Actinoplanes teichomyceticus ATCC 31121: one gene and its partner. The protein of the gene in region 1 binds, or shares a complex with, the protein of each later gene. Links are inferred from orthologs where the notes say so. Each region holds a gene or a part of one and is shown on either strand. Other genes may lie near its edges. The genes, in order: pcrA and uvrB.

Region 1 (10,094 bases):
TCTCCAGGCCGTCGGCCATCACCTGGGCGCTCGCGCCGCCACCGATGTCGAGGAAGTTCGCCGGCTTGACGGCGCCGTGCTTCTCGCCGGCGTACGCCACCACGTCGAGGGTCGACATGACCAGGCCCGCGCCGTTGCCGATGATGCCGACCTCGCCGTCGAGCTTGACGTAGTTGAGGTTCTTGGCCTTGGCGGCCTGCTCGATCGGGTCGACCGCGGACTTGTCGACCAGCGCCTCGTGGTCGGGGTGCCGGAACGACGCGTTCTCGTCCAGGGTGACCTTGGCGTCCAGCGCCAGCACCCGGCCGTCGCCGACCTTGGCCAGCGGGTTGACCTCGACCAGCGTGGCGTCCTCGGCGACGAACGCCTGCCACAGCTTGACCGCGATGTCGACGACCTGGTCGGCGACGTCGGCCGGGAACTTGGCGGCGGCGACGATCTCGCGCGCCTTCGCCTCGTCCACGCCCTTGCTGGCGTCGATCGCGATCTTGGCGACCCGCTCCGGGTCCTCCTCGGCGACCGTCTCGATCTCCATGCCGCCGGCGACGCTGGCGATGCAGAGGAACGTCCGGTTGGCCCGGTCCAGCAGGTAGGAGAAGTAGTACTCCTCCTTGATGTCGGCCGTCTCGGCCAGCATCACCTTGCCGACCGTGTGGCCCTTGATGTCCATACCCAGGATGTCGGTCGCGCGGGCCTGCGCCTCGTCCGGCCCGTCGGCCAGCTTGACGCCACCGGCCTTGCCGCGGCCGCCGACCTTGACCTGCGCCTTGACGACAACCTTGCCGCCCAGCCGCTCGGCGATCGCCCGGGCCTCCTGCGGGGTCTCGGCGACACCGCCGCCCAGCACGGGCAGCCCGTGCCGTTCGAACAGGTCGCGCCCCTGATACTCGAACAGGTCCACGTGTCTCCTTTCGCTCGCGACGCCAAGCGCCGGCAAGCCGCACCATTGCGTCCCGACCTGTTGTGTGCGCGGCGCGTCGCAGTGGCGCCGCCAGCGTGAGGATCGTCCGGCCATCCGCAACTGCCGAATGGCCCTCACCCGCAGACTAGCGACCGATTCGGGATCCCCGCCCGCGCGGGTAGACGGTGTGCAAGACCACACACCAGAGGGACGAAAACGCAGCTCCGGGACGCTCGGGACGAGTGTGGCGCAGGTGGCCGCCGGGGCCCGGCGGCACCGCCGGTGACGCCGGTCGTCGATGTCCGGGCGGGCCGCGCGCAACCGCCGGCGAAAAAGTCACGCGGACGCGCGTAACCGCCGGAGAAGGGCGTCGTTGAGTGGGATGTCGGCACGCTGCTACCGGGCGCGCCGGGCGAGGAAGCGGCCGATGCCCTGTCGGTCGAGGGGTGGCGGCGGGGCATCGCGCATAGAAGGGCCGGACGTGTGAGGGGTGCGTCCGGCCCTTCCCTATGCTCAGGCCACCTGGGTGGCTACATTGGCGCGGACCCATTCGATGATGGATGCGGTGGTCGCACCCGGCGTGAATACCTTCGCTACGCCGAGTGATTCCAATTCCGCGATGTCATCCTCCGGAATGATGCCGCCGCCGAAAACCACGATGTCGGCCGCGTCGCGCTCGGCGAGCAGTTCCAGCACCCGGCGGAACAGCGTCATGTGCGCCCCGGAGAGAACCGAGAGGCCGACCGCGTCGGCGTCCTCCTGAATCGCCGTCTCGACGATCTGCTCGGGCGTCTGGTGCAGTCCGGTGTAGATGACCTCCATGCCGGCGTCCCGTAGCGCCCGGGCCACCACCTTGGCGCCTCGGTCGTGCCCGTCCAGGCCGGGCTTCGCGACGACGACCCTGATCCGTGCTTGCATGCTGACCCCTCTAGAGCTGTGGACCTCGGTGTCCGGGCGCCCGGCCCGGGTCTTCCGGACCGGCCACCTGAACGAACGGTAACCCGCCGCGGCGGGCGCGGGGTAGCGTCCCCGCGCCGCGACACGGCCGCGGAATGGTTGCGCCGGTCACATTACTTTCCGCTTTATCAGCGATCACAGAACGTTGATATCTCACCTTCCTGGAAACGTCACCATTTCGGACAATAGCTGATCAATGCTGGCGCGGAACTGTCACGGAATTGGCGCTGCGACTTGTGACCCGGCTGCCGTTTCGTTACCGTGGCCACGGCTGTCGCACAGGTTCACCCCCCAGCGACCGCCCGGCCAGCACCTGTCAACCGCTTTGTGCGGAGCTCGCGCCTGCCGCCGCAATGCCACCGACGGAGGGTCCTTCGTGCGCCAGCGCTTGTCGTCTGAGCCCGATCGCTATCGCGGCCGACGCCGCGTACCGACCCCTCCGCGCAGCCGCTACGCCGCAGTCGTCACCTCCGCCTTCGTCGGCGCCGGCGTGGTCGCCCTCGGCGCCGCGTCGAACCTCCCGGACTCCAAGACCGTCAACCCGGACATCCTGCAGAGCCTGGACAAGACCTCCCAGGTCGCCACGGACGCCCTGCAGAGCCGCTCGGACGACGCCGGCCGGGCGTCGCGCAGCGAGAGCCGGGACACCGCCGCCAAGGCCGGCGCCCGGATCGACGAAGCGGTGGCCGCCTCCGAGGTCTACCTCCTGCCGCTCGACGACTACGAGTTCACCTCGGCGTTCGGCGTGCGGTTCGGCAAGCTGCACGCCGGCATCGACCTGGCCGCCCCGGACGGCACGCCGTACAAGGCGGTGCACGCCGGCACGGTCACCGCGGCCGGCTACAACGGCGGGTACGGCTACTCCATCACCGTCCGGCAGGACGACGGCACCGAGATCATTTACGCGCACTCCCGGCGACTGCTGGTGAGCAAGGGCGACGTGGTGAAGGCCGGTCAGGTGATCGGCGAGGTGGGCAACAGCGGGTACTCGTACGGCACGCACCTGCATCTGGAGGTGCACGTGGACGGCAAGCCGACCGACCCGATCACCTTCCTGCGCGAGCACCAGGTCGACATCAAGCTCCAGATGGAGTCGGTCTACGCGGGCATGGCCGCGGCCGCCGCCTCCTGACCCGCAACCGCCCCGGTTGCGGGTCGGTTGAACCGGTCCGCACCGTCTCAGCGCCCCCGCACCCGCACCGACAGAACCGTGACAGCACTGGGCACGGTCATCGGGAGGGGTGTCTCGGGTGGGGCAGATCTCGGCAACGGCGGGCGGCGGGCGGCACCGTCAGGAGCGCCTCCACCGGCACCGCGCCCCCGCGTTCCCGGCCCTGTTCGCCAGCCGCCGCCGCTCCGCCCTCTCCCTCACCGCCCTGAGCGCCACCCTGGCCACCGGGATCGGGGTGGCCGGCGGCGCCGCCGTGGCCGGACCCGCCGGTCAGCCGACCAGCGACGGACACACCGCCGCGCACGCCCCCGCCGCCCTGCCGATCGTCCCGCCGGCCGGCGACGGGGCGCCCGCCAAGACGCATCCCCGGCGGCCGGCCTCTGCCGAGAACCACGGCATCCCGGCGGACCCGGTGCAACGCCGGCCGAAGCCCGCTCCGGTGACCACCACCGCGGTGACCACCACCGCGCTGGGCGGGGCCGACTGGGTGGACCCGCTGCCCGCGGGCCGGGTCACCTCCTGCTTCGGGCAGCGCTGGGGCCGGCTGCACGCCGGCGTCGACCTGGCCGCCGCGGACGGCGCCCCGATCGTCGCGGCCGGCGCCGGGACGGTGGTCCAGGCCGGCACGGCGCAGGGGTACGGCAACGCCGTGCTGATCGACCACGGCAACGGCTGGCTCACCCACTACGGCCACCTGTCGCGGATCGCCGTGGCCGCCGGCGACGTGGTGCGCGCCGGGCAGCACATCGGCGACGAGGGCTCGACCGGGCACTCGACCGGCCCACACCTGCATTTCGAGGTGCACCAGGGGCACTACAAGAACCCGGTGGAGCCGACCGCGTGGCTGCGGCGGCACGGGGTGGGCATCCCCGGCTGCGCCGCCGTACCGGACGGCGCCTAGAGCTTCTCGATCGGGGCGTGCCGCAGGATCAGCCACATCACCTGGTCGCCGAAGTCGATCTGGGCGCGGGCGCCGGGCCCGTGCCCCTCGACGGCGACGACCCGGCCCAGGCCGTACCTCTGGTGGTTGACCCGGTCGCCGACCTCCACCTTCGGGGCCTGTTTGAGCTCGCTGGCGGTGGCCAGCCGGCTGGCGTCGATGCCGAGCCGCTCGGCGATGCGTTGCGCCTTGGGCGTGCCGCCGGCGAAGCCGCCGCCGCGCTGACGGTCACCGCCACCACGGCCGCCCACCCCGCCGCCGGTGCCGGACCACGACGTGTACGACCCGCCGGTGCGCTCCCAGCGCACCAGCTCGGACGGCAGCTCGTCGGTGAACCGGGACGGCGGGTTGTACTGCGGCTGGCCCCACGCCGAGCGGGTCACCGCCCGGGAGAGGTAGAGCCGCTGCCGGGCCCGGGTGATCCCGACGTACGCCAGGCGGCGCTCCTCCTCCAGCTCGGTGTTGTCACCGAGCGCCCGCATGTGCGGGAAGACGCCGTCCTCCAGCCCGGTCAGGAACACCACGGGGAACTCCAGGCCCTTCGCGGTGTGCAGGGTCATCAGCGTCACCACGCCCTGGTGCTCCGGGTCGTCGCTGGGGATCTGGTCGGCGTCGGCGACCAGCGCCACCTGCTCCAGGAACCCGGCCAGGGTGGCCGCCGGCGCCTCCGGGTCCGCGGTCTCGGCCGCGGCGGCCTGCGACTCCACCCGTTCGGTGTACTCCCGGGCCACGCTGACCAGCTCCTGCAGGTTCTCCACCCGGCCCTGGTCCTGCGGATCGAGGCTCTCCTCCAGCTCGCTGAGCAGGCCGGAGCGCTGCAGCACCGCCTCCAGCACCTCCTCCGGCGCGGCGACCGTCGCCATCTCGCGCAGGTCGTCGAGCAGCCGCACGAAGTCGGCGATGCTGTTGGCCGCGCGGGTGGAGATGCCCGGAGCGTTCCGCGCGTGCCGCAGCGCCTGGCCGAACGAGATCCGGTCCCGGCCGGCGAGCGCCTCGACGCAGGCCTCGGCCCGGTCGCCGATCCCCCGTTTCGGGGTGTTGAGCACCCGGCGGACGCTGACCGTGTCGTCCTCGTTCACCACCGCCCGCAGGTACGCCAGCGCGTCGCGCACCTCCTTGCGCTCGTAGAAGCGCACCCCGCCGACCACCTTGTACGGCAGGCCGACCCGGATGAACACCTCCTCGAACACCCGGGACTGGTTGTTGGTGCGGTAGAAGACGGCCACGTCGCCGGGGCGCACGCCGTGGTTGTCGCAGAGCCGGTCGATCTCCCGGGCCACCCAGTCCGCCTCGGCGTGCTCGGTGTCGGCGACGTACCCGACGATCTGCTCGCCGGTCCCCTGGTCGCTCCACAGGCGCTTGGGCTTGCGCGAGGTGTTCCGGTCGATCACCGCGTTGGCCGCGGAGAGGATGGTCTGGGTGGAGCGGTAGTTCTGCTCCAGCAGGATCGTCCGGGCGTCCGGGTAGTCCCGCTCGAACTCCAGGATGTTGCGGATCGTCGCGCCGCGGAACGCGTAGATCGACTGGTCCGCGTCACCGACCACGCACAGCTCGGACGGGTCCTCGTCGTCGCGGCCGACCAGCTCGCGGATCAGCGTGTACTGCGCGTGGTTGGTGTCCTGGTACTCGTCGACCAGCACGTGCCGGAAGCGGCGCCGGTAGGCCTGGGCGACCAGCGGGTGCGACTGGAACAGGTGCACCGTGGCCATGATGATGTCATCGAAGTCCAGCGCGTGCGCCTCCCGCAGACGACGCTGATACAGCTCGTACGCCTCGGCGACGGCCCGCTCGTTCGGCCCGTTCGCCCGGCCCTTGAACTCCTCCGGGTCGACCAGCTCGTTCTTCAGGTTGGACACCTGGGCGGCCAGGCCACGGGCGGTGTACCGCTTCGGGTCGAGATCGAGCTCGCGGGCGACCATCTGCATCAGCCGGCGCGAGTCGTCCGCGTCGTAGATCGAGAACGTGCTCTTCAGCCCGGCGTGCTCGTGCTCGGCCCGCAGGATCCGGACGCAGGCCGAGTGGAACGTCGAGACCCACATCAACCGGGCGCGCGGGCCGACCAGCTGGGCCACCCGCTCCTTCATCTCACCGGCCGCCTTGTTGGTGAACGTGATCGCCATGATCTCGCCGGGGTGCACGTCCCGCGCGGCCAGCAGGTAGGCGATCCGGTGGGTCAGCACCCGGGTCTTGCCGGAGCCCGCGCCGGCCACGATCAGCAGCGGCGAGCCGGCGTGCGTCACCGCGTCGCGCTGGGGCCCGTTCAGCCCGTCGAGCAGTGCGCCGGGGTCGGCCCGGCGAGCCGCGTGCGGCGCCGGCCGGGGCACCTGCGGGGCCGGCGCCGCGGCCGGCGGGGCCGCGGTGGGCAGCGCGAACAGGGCGTCGTCGGAGGATTCAAAGGAAGGTCGCATCGCGGGAGCCAGTGTATGCCGACCCTCCGACACGACGTCGCACCGCGGGCGGCGCCGCATCGGCGATCAGCAATCGACTTGTCACCTCGAAGTGGTGGCGCCGACCCGGCCGATCCTCCAGTCTGATCGAGTTGCCCGACCGTCCAACCCGATCGAGGGATCGAACGTCATGACATCTCCGCTTCGGCGACGCATCGCCGTGCCGGCCGTCGCGCTTGCGGTCGCCGGCGCGCTCTCCGCCGTGCCCGCCGCCGGGCCCGTGGCCGCCGCGCCGCCCGCCGAGTTCGCCCCGGTGACCGCCCAGTACGCCGGCGCCCGCGGGCCCGCCGTGGTCAAGGGCCAGTTCCTCAGCTACAACGACTTCCACGGCGCGATCGACCCGCCCACCGGCAGCGGCGCGGTGGTCAACGCGGGCGGCACCAGTACCCCGGCCGGCGGGGTGGAGTACCTGGCGACGTACCTGCGCAAGCTGCGCGCCGAGGCGAAGCAGGAGGGCCGGACCACCCTGACCGTCGGCGCCGGCGACCTGATCGGCGGCACCCCGCTGGTCAGCGCCGCGTTCCACGACGAGCCGACGATCGAGCTGATGAACACCGTCGGCCTGCAGATCAGCTCAGTGGGCAACCACGAGTTCGACGAGGGCGTGGCCGAGCTGATCCGGATCCAGCGCGGCGGGTGCCACCCGGTCGACGGCTGCCAGGACGGCGACGGCTTCGGCGGGGCCCGGTTCAGCTACCTCGCCGCGAACACCATCGACAACAAGACCGGGCGGCCGATCCTGCCGCCCGTCGAGATCCGGTACGTCGGCGGCGTGCCGGTCGGTTTCATCGGCGCGACCCTGGAGGGCACGGCCGGCATCGTCAACCCGGCCGGCATCCAGAACGTGCACTTCACCGACGAGGTGGCGACCGCGAACCGGTGGAGCAACATCCTCAAGCTGGTCGGGGTCAAAGCCCAGGTGCTGCTGCTGCACGAGGGCGGCTCGCAGGCCGCCGCCACCCCGACGCCGGGCGTCTCGGACTGCGCCGGCTTCTCCGGGCCCGTCGTGCCGATCGTGGCCGGGCTGAACCCGGAGATCGGCCTGGTCGTGTCCGGGCACACCCACCGCTTCTACTCCTGCAAGCTGCCCAACCGGGCCGGGCGAGACACCGTGGTGACCAGCGCCGGCAGCAACGGCCAGCTGATCACCGACATCGACTGGTCGGTGGACCGGCGCAGCGGCCGGTTCACCGAGATCACCGCGAAGAACGTGATCGTGGAGAACGGCGTGCCGGACGGCAACGGCGGCTGGAAGAGGGACGCCACCGGCGTCTACCTGAAGAACCCGGACACCGTCGATGCCGCGGCCAAGAAGGTCGCCGACAAGTACCGCACCGCGGTCGCCCCGATCGCCAACCGGGTCGTCGGCGCGATCTCCGGCGACATCGTGCGCACCGCCAACGCCGCCGGTGAGAGCCCGCTCGGCGACGTGATCGCGGACGCCCAGCTGGCCTACACCTCGGCCGCCGGCGCCCGGATCGCCCTGATGAACCCGGGCGGCATCCGCGCCGACCTGGACGCCGACCAGTCCTCCGGCGGCGAGGCCTACGGCCGGGTCACCTACGGCGAAGCGTTCACCGTGCAGCCGTTCAACAACCTGGTGGTCACCCAGACGCTGACCGGCGCGCAGCTCAAGGAGGTGCTGGAGCAGCAGTTCGCCGGCTACAACGGCCAGACCACCACCAAGATCCTGCAGGTCTCCGCCGGGCTCAGCTACACCTGGAGCGCCTCCGCCGCGCTCGGTTCCCGGGTCAGCGGCCTGGCGCTGAACGGCACCCCGATCGACCCCGCCACCACCTACCAGGTCACCACCAACGACTTCCTGGCCAACGGCGGCGACGGCTTCAGCGCCCTGACCAAGGGCACCGGCCGGGTCACCGCCCCGGGCTTCGACATCGACGCCCTGACCGCGTACCTCGGCACCGGCACCATCGCCCCGGGCCGGGCCGACCGCATCACCACGACCCCCTGACCGACGCACCGTCTCCGGTGGCCCGGCGCGTCGCGCCGGGCCACCGCAGCTCTCCACCGTCGCCCGTGTCTGCGCAGGTCACGATGGCCGCTCCGGCCGCGCCGCGCCGCCGGCGAGCCGTCCCGGCACGCGGCGAGCCCGGGCCCGGGCACACGACGCGACTCGCGTCCCATCGTTCGGGCGGTTTCCTTGCGGCCGGGTCCGGGAGCGGGGCATACTCGGCTCGTGATCCAGCAGGCGCGATTTTTCTACTACGGCACCGGAAGTCCGGCAGCCGTAGGTCGCCGCTGAACGACAGACCTACTCCAAGCCCCGGGCTTCCCACAGCCCGGGGCTTGTTTGCTTCCCGGGCTGTGGGAAGCCCGGGGCGATGAGCACCCGAGGAGCACGCATGACCGCCGACGTGATCAACCAGTCCGCCAACGGTTCCGCCCCGCAGATGGACGAGTCCACGGGTGCCGGCAAGCCCCTGGCCGCCGACGAGATCCGCGCGATGCGGGAACGGATCGACGAGATCGATCAGGCCATCATCGACCTCTGGCTGGAGCGCTCCCGGCTCTCCCAGACCGTCGGCAAGACCCGGATGGCCTCCGGCGGCACCCGTCTGGTCCTGGCCCGCGAACGGGAGATCGTGGACCGCTTCCGCGCCGCCCTCGGCCCCGACGGCACCCAGGTCGCCCTGCTCCTGCTGCGCTCCGGCCGCGGCCCGCTGTGATCGGCGCCCCGGCGGGGGCCCGGCCCACCGGGTGACCGCCCGCAACAACGACGGTGCCCCGGGTCGTCACCTCCCGGGGCACCGTCGTCCGCAGGTCAGCGCCCGTGGACCACGTCGCGGACCTCGGCGAAGTGGCACGCGCTGGGGTGCGGGGACCGCTCCCGGATCTGCAGCAGCGGCTCCTGCTGGGCGCAGACGTCCTGAGCCTTCCAGCACCGGGTGCGGAAGCGGCAGCCCGACGGCGGGTTGGCCGGCGACGGGACGTCGCCCTCCAGGACGATCTGGTCGCGGTGGCCGCGCAGGCGCGGGTCCGGGACCGGCACGGCGGAGAGCAGCGCCTGCGTGTACGGATGCGTCGGCTGCTCGTAGATCGCCTGGTCGTGCCCGGTCTCGATGACCTTGCCGAGGTACATCACGGCGACCCGGTCGGAGATGTGCCGGACCACCGACAGGTCGTGCGCGATGAAGATGTACGACAGGCCGAACTCGTCCTGCAGGCGCTCCAGCAGGTTGATCACCTGGGCCTGGATGGACACGTCGAGCGCCGACACCGGCTCGTCGCAGACGATGATCTCGGGCTTGAGCGCGAGCGCCCGGGCGATGCCGATGCGCTGGCGCTGACCGCCGGAGAACTGGTGCGGGTACCGGTTGATGTGGTCGGGGTTGAGGCCGACCGTGTCCAGCAGGTCCTGCACCGCGCGCTCCCGGCCACCCCTCGGGACCACCTCGGGGTGGATCTCGAACGGCTCGCCGATGATGTCGCCGACCGTCATTCGCGGGTTCAGCGACGTGTACGGGTCCTGCAGCACCATCTGGATGTTGCGGCGGGCCCGCCGCAGCGCGGCGCCCTGCAGCTTGACCATGTCCTCGCCCCGGACATTGATCGAGCCGGCGGTCGGCTTCTCCAGGCCCACCAGCAGCTTGGCCAGGGTGGACTTGCCACAGCCGGACTCGCCGACCACGCCCAGGGTCTCGCCCCGGCGCAGCTGCA
Region 2 (9,982 bases), 1.1 Mb from region 1 along the record:
CGCGCCTGCGGCCGCCCGCTGCGGAGCGCTGGGCGGCACGAGCCGCTCCCGCCCCTCCCGGGGCCGCCAGGCTGTGCCCGCCCTTCCGGGGCCGCCAGGCTGTGCCCGCCCTTCCGGGGCCGCCGGACTGCTCCCGCCCCTCCCGGGCCGCCGGACTGCTCCCGCCCTTCCGGGGGCCGCCGGATTGCTCTCGCCCCTTCCGGGGGCCGCCGGATTGCTCTCGCCCCTCCCCGGGACGCCAGGCCGCTCCCGCCCCTCCCCGGGACGTAGCTACGCGTGGGCCCGGGCGACATCGGTCGCCCGGGCCCGGTGCTCACGGGTGTGCGGGAGCGGTGCTCACGGCGTACTGGAAATCGGGTTCTGGGTCAGCGGTCTGCGCTGACCAGATCCTTCTTGCGGTCGCGGGCCGATTTGGCCAGGCTGGCGACCGTGGCGACGCCGAGCGTGCCGAGGATGACCAGCAGCGACAGCCAGATCGGGATCTCCGGCGCCCAGTGCAGCCCGTGGCCGTCGTTGATGAACGGCAGGCTGTTGGTGTGCAGCGCTTCGAGGAAGAGCTTCACGCCGATGAAGGCGAGAACCGCGGCGAGCCCGACGTTGAGGTAGACCAGACGCTCCAGCAGGCCGCCGAGCAGGAAGAAGAGCTGGCGCAGGCCCATCAGCGCGAAGACGTTCGCGGTGAAGACCAGGTACGGCTCCTTGGTGATCCCGAAGATCGCCGGAATCGAGTCGAGCGCGAAGATCAGGTCGGTCGTGCCGATCGCGATCATCACGATCAGCATCGGCGTGAAGAGGCGCTTGCCGGCCGCGGTGACCACCCGGAACTGCCCGTCGGCGAACGACGAGGAGATCGGCAGCGCCCGCTTCGCCCAGCGGATCAGCACGTTCTCCTTGAATTCGTCCTCGTCGTTCTCGCCGCCCTTGACCAGGGTCACGGCGGTGTACACCAGGAACGCGCCGAAGATGTAGAACACCCAGGAGAACTGCGCGATGAGCGCCGCGCCGGCAGCGATGAACGCGCCTCGCATGACCAGCGCGAGCACGATGCCGATCAGCAACACCTTCTGCTGGAATCGGCGCGGCACCGCGAACCGGCCCATGATGATGACGAAGACGAACAGGTTGTCGACACTCAACGAGTACTCGGTGAGCCAGCCGGTGTAGAACTCCCCGGCATAGCGGCCACCGGCGACGGCCCAGACCCCCGCTCCGAAGAGCAGCGCCAGCGCCACGTAGAACGCGACCCAGCCGCCGGCCTCTTTCATCGTCGGCTCGTGCGGCCGACGCCCGATGATCAGAAGATCGACGGCGAGCACCGCCACCAGCGCCACCAAGGTGGCGAGCCAGACCCATGTTGAAACGTTCAATGCGACCCTCCGGCAGACACGTGTCGTCGCTGCGCCGACTCGAGATTTCGAGACGAAGCAGCGACGTGCGACTGTCGGAGGTCTCTTCCGCCGCGGACACCCGCGACCCCCGGCCCCGGGTCAACCCTGCTGGTGACCCAGCCGGGCATGCCGTGTTGACGAGACCGGAGCGGGGGAATACTCCCCTCCCACGTTGCCCATTGTTGCGCATCCGGGGCTCGATCGACACACCGGGAGCCCAACAGTGGCAGGGCTCGCTTCCGAAACCCCTCACCGGGGCGACTACTGCCACGTAACTCCGCGGTCACCCCGGCGCCACCCACCCGGCAGCTGGCCGAGGTCGTACATCAGCGCCTTCACCAGCCACTTCCCGCCCGCGAAGGGACCGCCGGCCGCCGTTGACCCGGCGTCCCCCGCAGCCCCGGTCCCCCGGCTGGCGCAACGACCCGCCGCGCTGACCACCCGTTTCACTCATGCATCGCGGTCACCGTCCTGGACCCGGGTAGCCGGTCACCACACCGTCGCGGGTGCAACCGTTCCCCGCGCCGCCGATGCCGCCGGAGGCCCCGAGCGGGCGGTCACGCCGCAGAAGCGACGCTCCGCCACTCGCGCCGGGCCACCACCGTGCACCCTGCCCCGGGCCACCACCCATCGTGCACGCCGCACCCCGCGCCGGGCCACCACCGTGCAGCCTGCCCGGGCCACCACCGTGCAGCCCGCACCCCGCCGGGCCACCACCGTGCAGCCCACCATCATGCCGGTCGGGCGCCGCGGCCCTCCGTCCCGTCGGCCCGGATCGGTCGGCGCCCGCCGCTCCGGCACATCGCCGGCCCCGTTGCGAGCAGGCTTCTCTTAACTGGCGCGGCACTGTTTGCTGCGAGCAGCGTTGTCTTGGTTCGAGCAGCGCTGTCTTCGTTCAAGCGGCGTGGCCCGGATCCGAGTGGCGTGGCCCGGATCCGAGTGGCGTGGTCCGGATTCGAGTGGCTGCACACACCTGTGCCAGGCAAAACTCGGTCTAAGGCATCCTAGTAAGCTAGCCATCTGGTGCGTATGGGACGCTTGCGGGCATGATCCTCGAAGTCACGCTTATCGACATCCTCCCGGGCCGGGAGGACGATTTCATCGCCGCCTACCAGCTCGCCCGCCCCCAGATCGCGGGCGCCGAGGGCTGCCGGGGGCTCCGGCTCAAGCGTGGCGCCGAGTCATCCAACCGCTTCGTGCTCCTGGTCGAATGGGACTCCATGGAAGCCAACGAGCACAACTTCCGCCGTACCGACCGCTTCGCCCAGTGGCGTGCCTCGATCTCCGCCACCCTGGCCCAGCCCCCGCTGTCCGAATACTTCACCGAGATCGCCACCCCGGCCGGCCGCCCCGACCCGGATCACGACTTCTTCGCCGCCTGACCGGACGGCCCCGGCGTCACCAGCACCCGGCCGAGGGCGGCACACGGCTCGACTCGCCGGGTCGCTCCGAGCGAACATCAATCGAAAACGGCACACGCCCCCGCCGGAGGCCCTCCGAGCCGGCGCAACGAACAGTCCCGACTCGTCAGCCTGCTCGTGCCGGCGCACCCCTCCGAGCCGGCGCAACGAACAGTCCCGACTCGGAGCGGCGCTCGCCGGCACGAGCAGCCTGACGCCGAGGGCCGCCGGATCCCGATCGCCGAGAGGCGTTCACGACCGGCGGCCGGATCCACCTCCGCAGAGACCACCGCGCCGGCAACCGAGGACTTTCCGAGATCGGAGGCGGGACCAGGCACGACCACGGCCCAAGGCGGTTCACGACCAGCGCGCCGTCCGCCTCACCGGAACTGTCCGAGGCCGGGAATCCGCCCACCACACCGGACCGGTCCTCCGGGTCGCGGATCCGTCGGACCCCCACCCCAGGCTCGATCCGCAAGCCACAGACCACAAACCCGACCGAGCCAAGCCCGAACCCACCCGGCCCGGCCGAACAGACCTGCCCGCGAAGCGCCGAAGGCCGAAGGCACCCGGAAGCCCAACCTGGGCCGCGAAGCGGCCAAAACCGAAGACCGCCTTGGAGCAGCCCGCCCTGGGCCGCACGGCATCCAAGGCCGAAGACCGCCATGGACCAGCCCAACCCGGGCCGCGCGGCGTCCAAAGCCGAGAACCGCCATGGACCAGCCCAACCCGGGCCGCGAACGCATCCGAGCCGCAAGACAGTCAAGACTCAGCTCGAACGAATCCGCAGGTGAGCACGCGGCCAGAACCGATGGCACCCCCGCCTCCGACACGCGCGGCAGCCACCCCAGCCACGCAAGATTGTGGGCGGGGAGTGCCTTTCGGAGACATCAAAAGCCTGACGGGCTCCGAAAGGCACTCCCCGCCCACAACGGCCCCACCTCGCGCGCAGCCCGGAAACACCAGGCCAAACCACGGCAGCGGGCTACTTCACCCCGGCCATGTCCATCCCCCGGAGCTCCTTCTTCAGTTCGCCGATCTCGTCCCGGATCCGCGCCGCCAGCTCGAACTGCAGCTCGCGCGCCGCCCCCAGCATCTGGTCGTTGAGATCCTGGATGAGCTGCGCGAGCTCCGCCCGGGCCATGCCCTCGCGGGCCGGGCCTGCCGACCCGCGGCCCTTGGAACGCGTCTCCGGCACCGGCGCCTTGCCCCGCGACATCTGGCGGCCTCCGCCACCGACCATCGGCCCGGCCACCGCCGAGTCGGTGTCCTCCGCCTCGCGGTAGATGTCGTCGAGGATGTCGTGGATCTTCTTGCGTAGCGCCTGCGGCTTGATCCCGTTCGCCTCGTTGTGGGCGATCTGCTTGGCGCGGCGCCGGTCCGTCTCGTCGATCGCGTCCCGCATCGACGGGGTGATCTTGTCAGCGTACATATGCACTTCGCCGGAGACGTTACGTGCGGCACGCCCGATGGTCTGGATCAGCGACCGGCCGCTGCGCAGGAAGCCCTCCTTGTCCGCGTCGAGAATCGCCACCAGCGACACCTCGGGCAGGTCGAGACCCTCGCGCAGCAGGTTGATGCCGACGAGGACGTCGTAGTCGCCCTTGCGCAGCTCCTTGAGCAGCTCGACCCGCCGCAGCGTGTCCACCTCGGAGTGCAGGTAGCGCACCCGGATGCCGTTCTCCAGGAGGTAGTCGGTGAGGTCCTCGGCCATCTTCTTGGTGAGCGTGGTGACCAGGACACGTTCGTCCCGCTCGGTGCGCAGCTGAATCTCGTGCATCAGGTCGTCGATCTGGCCCTTGGTCGGTTTCACCACGACCTGCGGGTCGACCAGCCCGGTCGGCCGGATCACCTGCTCGACGAACTCGCCCTGCGCCTGATCCATCTCCCAGGTGCCCGGGGTCGCGGAGAGGAAGACCATCTGGCCGACCCGGTCGAGGAACTCGTCGAACCGCAACGGACGGTTGTCGGCCGCGCTGGGCAGCCGGAAACCGTGCTCGATCAGGATACGTTTCCGGGAGGCGTCGCCCTCGTACATCCCGCCGATCTGCGGGATCGTCTGGTGCGACTCGTCGATGACGGTGACGAAGTCGTCCGGGAAGTAGTCCAGCAACGTGTAGGCCGGCTCACCGGGACGGCGGCCGTCCATGTGCATCGAGTAATTCTCGATGCCGTTGCAGAAGCCGACCTGACGCATCATCTCGATGTCGTACGTGGTCCGCATCCGCAGCCGCTGCGCCTCCAACAGCTTGCCCTGGCGCTCCAGCTCGGCCAGCCGCTCGGCCAGCTCGGCCTCGATGTCACGGATCGCGCGCTCCATGCGCTCCGGACCGGCGACGTAGTGCGTGGCCGGGAAGATGATCAGCTCGTCCACCTCGCGGACCACCTCGCCGGTGAGCGGGTGCAGGTAGTAGAGCTTCTCCACCTCGTCGCCGAACAGCTCCACGCGGACCGCGAGCTCCTCGTAGGCCGGGATGATCTCCAGTGTGTCGCCCCGGACCCGGAACGTGCCGCGCTGGAAGGCCATGTCGTTGCGCGTGTACTGGATGTCGACCAGCCGGCGCAGCAGCTTGTCCCGGTCGATCTCGCCGCCGACCTTCACCTGGACGGCGCGCTCGATGTACTCCTGTGGGGTGCCCAGGCCGTAGATGGCGCTGACCGTGGCCACCACGATCGTGTCGCGCCGGGTGAGCAGCGACATGGTGGCCGAGTGGCGCAGCCGCTCCACCTCCTCGTTGACCGACGAGTCCTTCTCGATGTAGGTGTCGGTCTGGGCGATGTACGCCTCGGGCTGGTAGTAGTCGTAGTAGCTGACGAAATACTCCACCGCGTTGTTCGGCAGCAGCTCGCGGAACTCCTTGGCGAGCTGCGCGCAGAGCGTCTTGTTGGGCGCGAGCACCAGCGCCGGCCGTTGCAGCCGCTCGATCAGCCACGCGGTGGTCGCGCTCTTGCCGGTGCCGGTGGCGCCGAGCAGCACGGTGTGCCGGTCGCCGCGGCGCACCCGCCGCTCCAGCTCGTCGATCGCCGCGGGCTGGTCACCGGCCGGCTGGTAGTCGCTGACTACCTCGAACCGGCCGTCGAGTCGTGGAATGTCGAGCGCCATGCACACCACCGTACGTCGGGGGTACGACAACTTTCGCCCGCCACCGGTGGGATCCGGTGCGGCCCGCGCCGTGCCGATGGTGCACATTCGACCGCACCGTGCGGCATTGTCTGGTCTTTACCGCGCCCCCTACCCTGGCGGGGTAGGCCGCTCGCGGCGGCCGACGAGCACGGTCGGGGTCACCCAACGATCCAGCCGTGCCGCACCGCGGTCGATGCGCCCCGACATCCGGCGAGCGCACCTGCGGGGGTCGCGCTCCCGAGCCGGCCGGCCGCCGCGAGCGCCGCTCCCCGCCACCGAACACCCACCGCGCCATCGAGCGCCGCTCCCCGCCACCGAACGCCCACCGCGCCATCGAGCCATCGAGCACCGCTCCACACCGCCGATCGCCCACCGCGCCATCGAGCACCGCTCCCCGCCACCGGACGCCCACCGCGCCATCGAGCCATCGAGCACCGCTCCCCGCCACCGAACGCCCACCGCGCCATCGAGCGCCGGACGTGCGTCGCGGCCCGGCCGGGACACCGGTCCACGCCGAGCGAACGCCCGGTGGAGACGACAATCCGACAGAAGCCCCCGGCGGGGCGGAGGCACCGGCACGCCCAGCCGACGACGGGCCGGCTCAGGAGATCGGCGGCTGCCAGCCGGTGGCCTCCGCCCAGTCGTCGGCCGCCCGCGCCTCCTCGTCGAACCACGGCTCCTTCGCCGCCGCGTAGCCGGTCCGGTCCGCGAACCGCAGCGCCAGCTCCGCCTTGGCCGCCGCGTAGGCGTCCCGCGCCGCCGGGACCGCCCGCAGGTGGTCACGCATCAGCAGCGCGAACCGCCAGCCCGGTGACCCGGCCACCCGCACGTGCAGGATCACCGGCCGGCCCGGGTCGGCCGAGCCGTGCATCCGCTTCGGCCAGGTCTCCCCCGGCAGCCGGCGCGCATTGTCCGCCCACTCCCCCGACCGGCGCGGGAACCCGGCCGCGGCCAGCCGGTCGGCGAGCGCGTCGGCTTCGGCCAGGGTGCGTACGGAAAGCATCAGATCGATGATGTTCTTCGCCGGCAGACCCGGCACCGCGGTGGATCCGATGTGGTGGACCTCGGCGGAGCCGATGGCGCCGCCGAGGTGCTGCCGGATCCGCGCGATCAGCCGGGCGGCCGCCTGCGGCCAGTCCGGCTCGGGCGGCACGATGCTGAGCTCGGGCGATTTGCGGGCGGGCCGGCGCAGCCGGACGTTGTGCTCGAACTCGACCAGCCGGTCGCGCCACAGCTCGTCGACCCGGGCGTGCAGGGTAGCGAGGTCGTCCTCGTTGGGCAGGAGCACGTCCGCCGCGGCCCGCCGGGTGGCGTCGTCGGCCTGCGCGCCGATCCGGGCGGCGGCCTCGGCCGCCGACATGCCACGGTCGCGCATCAACCGCCGGATCCGCATCTCCCGGTCCGCGGTGACCACGATCACCAGGTGGTACGTCGGAGCCAGCCCCGTCTCCACCAGCAGCGGTACGTCGTTGACCACGATCGCGTCGGGCGGCGCGGCCCGGACCATCTCGGCGGTGCGCGCCCGGACGCGTGGGTGGATGATCCGCTCCAGGCGACGGCGCGCCTCGTCGTCACCGAAGACCTTCGCGCCCAGGGCCGGGCGGTCCAGCTCACCCTCGGGGGTCAGCACGCCCGCGCCGAACGCCGCGACGATCTCGGCGAGCCCGTCGGTGCCCGGCTCGACCACCTCGCGGGCGAGCCGGTCGGCGTCGATGATCACCGCACCGCGCTCCGCCAGTCGTGTGGCGACGGCACTCTTGCCGGCGCCGATGCCACCCGTGAGACCGACCATCAGCATGGACTCAGTATCCCGGCACAGGACGCCGCGCGCCTCGCGGCCGCCGGTCACGACTTGGCGAAAGGCGCAAGGACGACAGTCACCCCGAATTCGCCCGGCCGGGGCGGGCACGCGACCGCGGGGACGGATCGCCCCCCGGGGGCGAGAAGCCGACCGGACGAGGAGCCGACCGGACGAGGAGCCGACCGGACGAGAAGCCGACCACGCGGGGAGCCGACCAGGCGAGAAGCCGACCAGGAGGGGAGCCGACCAGGAGGGGAGCCGGCCGGGGCGACCGCCGCGCATCCGGGGCCCACGGCCGGGAGACCGGCGCGCGTCCGCCTCGGAGCGGTCCCGGGCAGGGAAGCGAAAAGGCCGCCCCGACCTGAGGTCGGGACGGCCTTTCACGCTGTTACCGGAACAGAATCACCGGAGCAACCGGGTGACTCAGCTCTTGCCGCCGGCCAGCTTCTCGCGCAGGGCGGCGAGGGCCTCGTCGGTGGCCAGGGTGCCCGCGGGCTCCTCGGCGGCGCGCGCCGGGGCCGGCGAGCTCGACGAGGAGGAGGTCACGCCGCCGGCCGGAGCCGGGTTGAGCGCGGCGTCGGCGTCGGCCTCGCGGCTCGCCTGGACCTGCTTGGTGTGGGCCTCCCAGCGCTCGCGCGCCTCGGCGTACTGCTTCTCCCAGGCCTCGCGCTGCTTCTCGAAGCCTTCCATCCACTCGCCGGTCTCCGGGTCGAAGCCCTCCGGGTAGATGTAGTTGCCCTCGGCGTCGTAGGTCGCGGCCATGCCGTAGAGGGTCGGGTCGAAGTGCTCCTCGCCCTCGACGAAGCCCTCGTTGGCCTGCTTGAGCGACAGCGAGATCCGGCGACGCTCCAGGTCGATGTCGATGACCTTGACCAGGACGTCGGAGCCCACCTGGACGACCTGCTCGGGCAGCTCGACGTGCCGCTCGGCCAGCTCGGAGATGTGCACCAGGCCCTCGATGCCGTCGTCCACGCGGACGAAGGCGCCGAACGGAACCAGCTTGGTGACCTTACCCGGGACGATCTGGTTGATCGCGTGGGTCCGGGCGAACTGCCGCCACGGGTCCTCCTGGGTCGCCTTCAGCGACAGCGAGACGCGCTCGCGGTCCAGGTCGACGTCCAGGACCTCGACCTCGACCTCCTGGCCGACCTCGACGACCTCGGACGGGTGGTCGATGTGCTTCCAGGACAGCTCGGAGACGTGCACCAGGCCGTCCACGCCACCCAGGTCCACGAAGGCGCCGAAGTTGACGATGGAGGACACGACGCCCTTGCGGACCTGGCCCTTCTGCAGCTTGTTGAGGAACTCGGTGCGGACCTCGGACTGCGTCTGCTCGAGCCAGGCGCGGCGGGACAGGACCACGTTGTTGCGGTTCTTGTCCAGCTCGATGATCTTCGCCTCGAGCTCGCGGCCGACGTACGGCTGCAGGTCGCGGACGCGACGCATCTCGACCAGGGAGGCCGGCAGGAAGCCACGGAGGCCGATGTCGAGGATGAGACCACCCTTGACGACCTCGATGACCGAGCCGCGGACGACGCCGTCGTCCTCCTTGATCTTCTCGATGGTGCCCCAGGCCCGCTCGTACTGAGCGCGCTTCTTCGAGAGGATCAGACGGCCTTCCTTGTCCTCCTTCGTGAGGACGAGGGCTTCGATGTGGTCACCGACCGACACCACTTCCGCGGGGTCCACGTCATGCTTGATCGACAACTCGCGCGAGGGGATGACGCCCTCGGTCTTGTAGCCGATGTCGAGCAGGACCTCGTCCCGATCGACCTTGACGACGGTGCCTTCGACAATGTCGCCGTCGTTGAAGTACTTGATGGTCTCGTCGATGGCTGCGAGGAAAGCTTCCTCAGAGCCGAGGTCGTCGACGGTGACCTTGTTGGCGCTCGAGGTGGCCTCGATGCTGCTCGTCATGTGGACAGTTGCTCCGAACGGATGGATTCGTGGTGTCTCTCGCACTCGACGGAACTGCCACCGGAAGCGGCACGAGCGAACGAGACGACCAACCCAGGAGCAGTCAGATCATTGCCAGTCGATCATGCCAAGACCGGCGACCACGGAACCTGCTCCCTGCCGAGGCACACGTTCCGCGAGCGCATCGACTAGCTTACCGTGCGCATTACCACAGGTTGCAAGCCCTCCTGATGAGCGCGGCACATTGTTCGGTCGCAACCCGTCATCATGCCCGTTTTAGACTAATTCAGGGCGTGCGACGCGCCTGTCGTACCGTGGTCGGGTGACCGAGATCCCCACCATCGAGACGCCC

Evidence for each region.
Region 2: the proteins of pcrA (region 1) and uvrB are in contact, whole or in part, in a crystal structure (PDB 7EGT), measured with the Thermus thermophilus proteins. The link is inferred for Actinoplanes teichomyceticus ATCC 31121 from one-to-one orthologs. Residues at the interface, in WP_096412145.1 of Thermus thermophilus: His654, Arg656, Phe657, Gln666, Asp668, Glu669, Lys680, Arg681, Leu682, Ser683, Lys685, Tyr686, Ala687; in WP_096411307.1 of Thermus thermophilus: Glu23, Leu25, Arg26, Asp27, Gly28, Glu29, Arg30, Phe31, Arg55, Glu326, Asp327, Phe328, Glu379, Ser382, Gln383, His398, Gly400, Arg401.

The regions. Positions count from the first base shown.
Region 1 is NZ_CP023865.1:744,863-754,956, reverse strand. Bases 3,653-6,746 are described here. They hold pcrA (DNA helicase PcrA), read right to left. Parts: upstream 6,378-6,746; coding sequence 3,927-6,377; downstream 3,653-3,926. Other genes in these bases: ACTEI_RS03495 (bifunctional metallophosphatase/5'-nucleotidase), read left to right, coding at 6,547-6,746; ACTEI_RS03505 (M23 family metallopeptidase), read left to right, coding at 3,653-3,930. In the rest of the region: sucC (ADP-forming succinate--CoA ligase subunit beta), read right to left, coding at 1-901; icmB (coenzyme B12-dependent isobutyryl CoA mutase small subunit), read right to left, coding at 1,415-1,819; ACTEI_RS03510 (M23 family metallopeptidase), read left to right, coding at 2,235-2,990; more of ACTEI_RS03505, read left to right, coding at 3,109-3,652; more of ACTEI_RS03495, read left to right, coding at 6,747-8,388; ACTEI_RS03490 (chorismate mutase), read left to right, coding at 8,828-9,103; ACTEI_RS03485 (ABC transporter ATP-binding protein), read right to left, coding at 9,199-10,094. UniProt on the Escherichia coli protein: A helicase with DNA-dependent ATPase activity. Unwinds DNA duplexes with 3'-5' polarity. Translocates on single-stranded DNA with 3'-5' polarity. Initiates unwinding more efficiently from a nicked substrate than double-stranded DNA.
Region 2 is NZ_CP023865.1:1,864,237-1,874,218, reverse strand. What follows is about bases 3,333-6,314. They hold uvrB (excinuclease ABC subunit UvrB), read right to left. Parts: upstream 5,892-6,314; coding sequence 3,774-5,891; downstream 3,333-3,773. Outside these bases: ACTEI_RS08545 (TerC family protein), read right to left, coding at 366-1,367; ACTEI_RS08535 (antibiotic biosynthesis monooxygenase family protein), read left to right, coding at 2,435-2,770; coaE (dephospho-CoA kinase), read right to left, coding at 6,514-7,710; rpsA (30S ribosomal protein S1), read right to left, coding at 8,137-9,630; ACTEI_RS08515 (class I SAM-dependent methyltransferase), read left to right, coding at 9,935-9,982. UniProt on the Escherichia coli protein: The UvrABC repair system catalyzes the recognition and processing of DNA lesions. A damage recognition complex composed of 2 UvrA and 2 UvrB subunits scans DNA for abnormalities.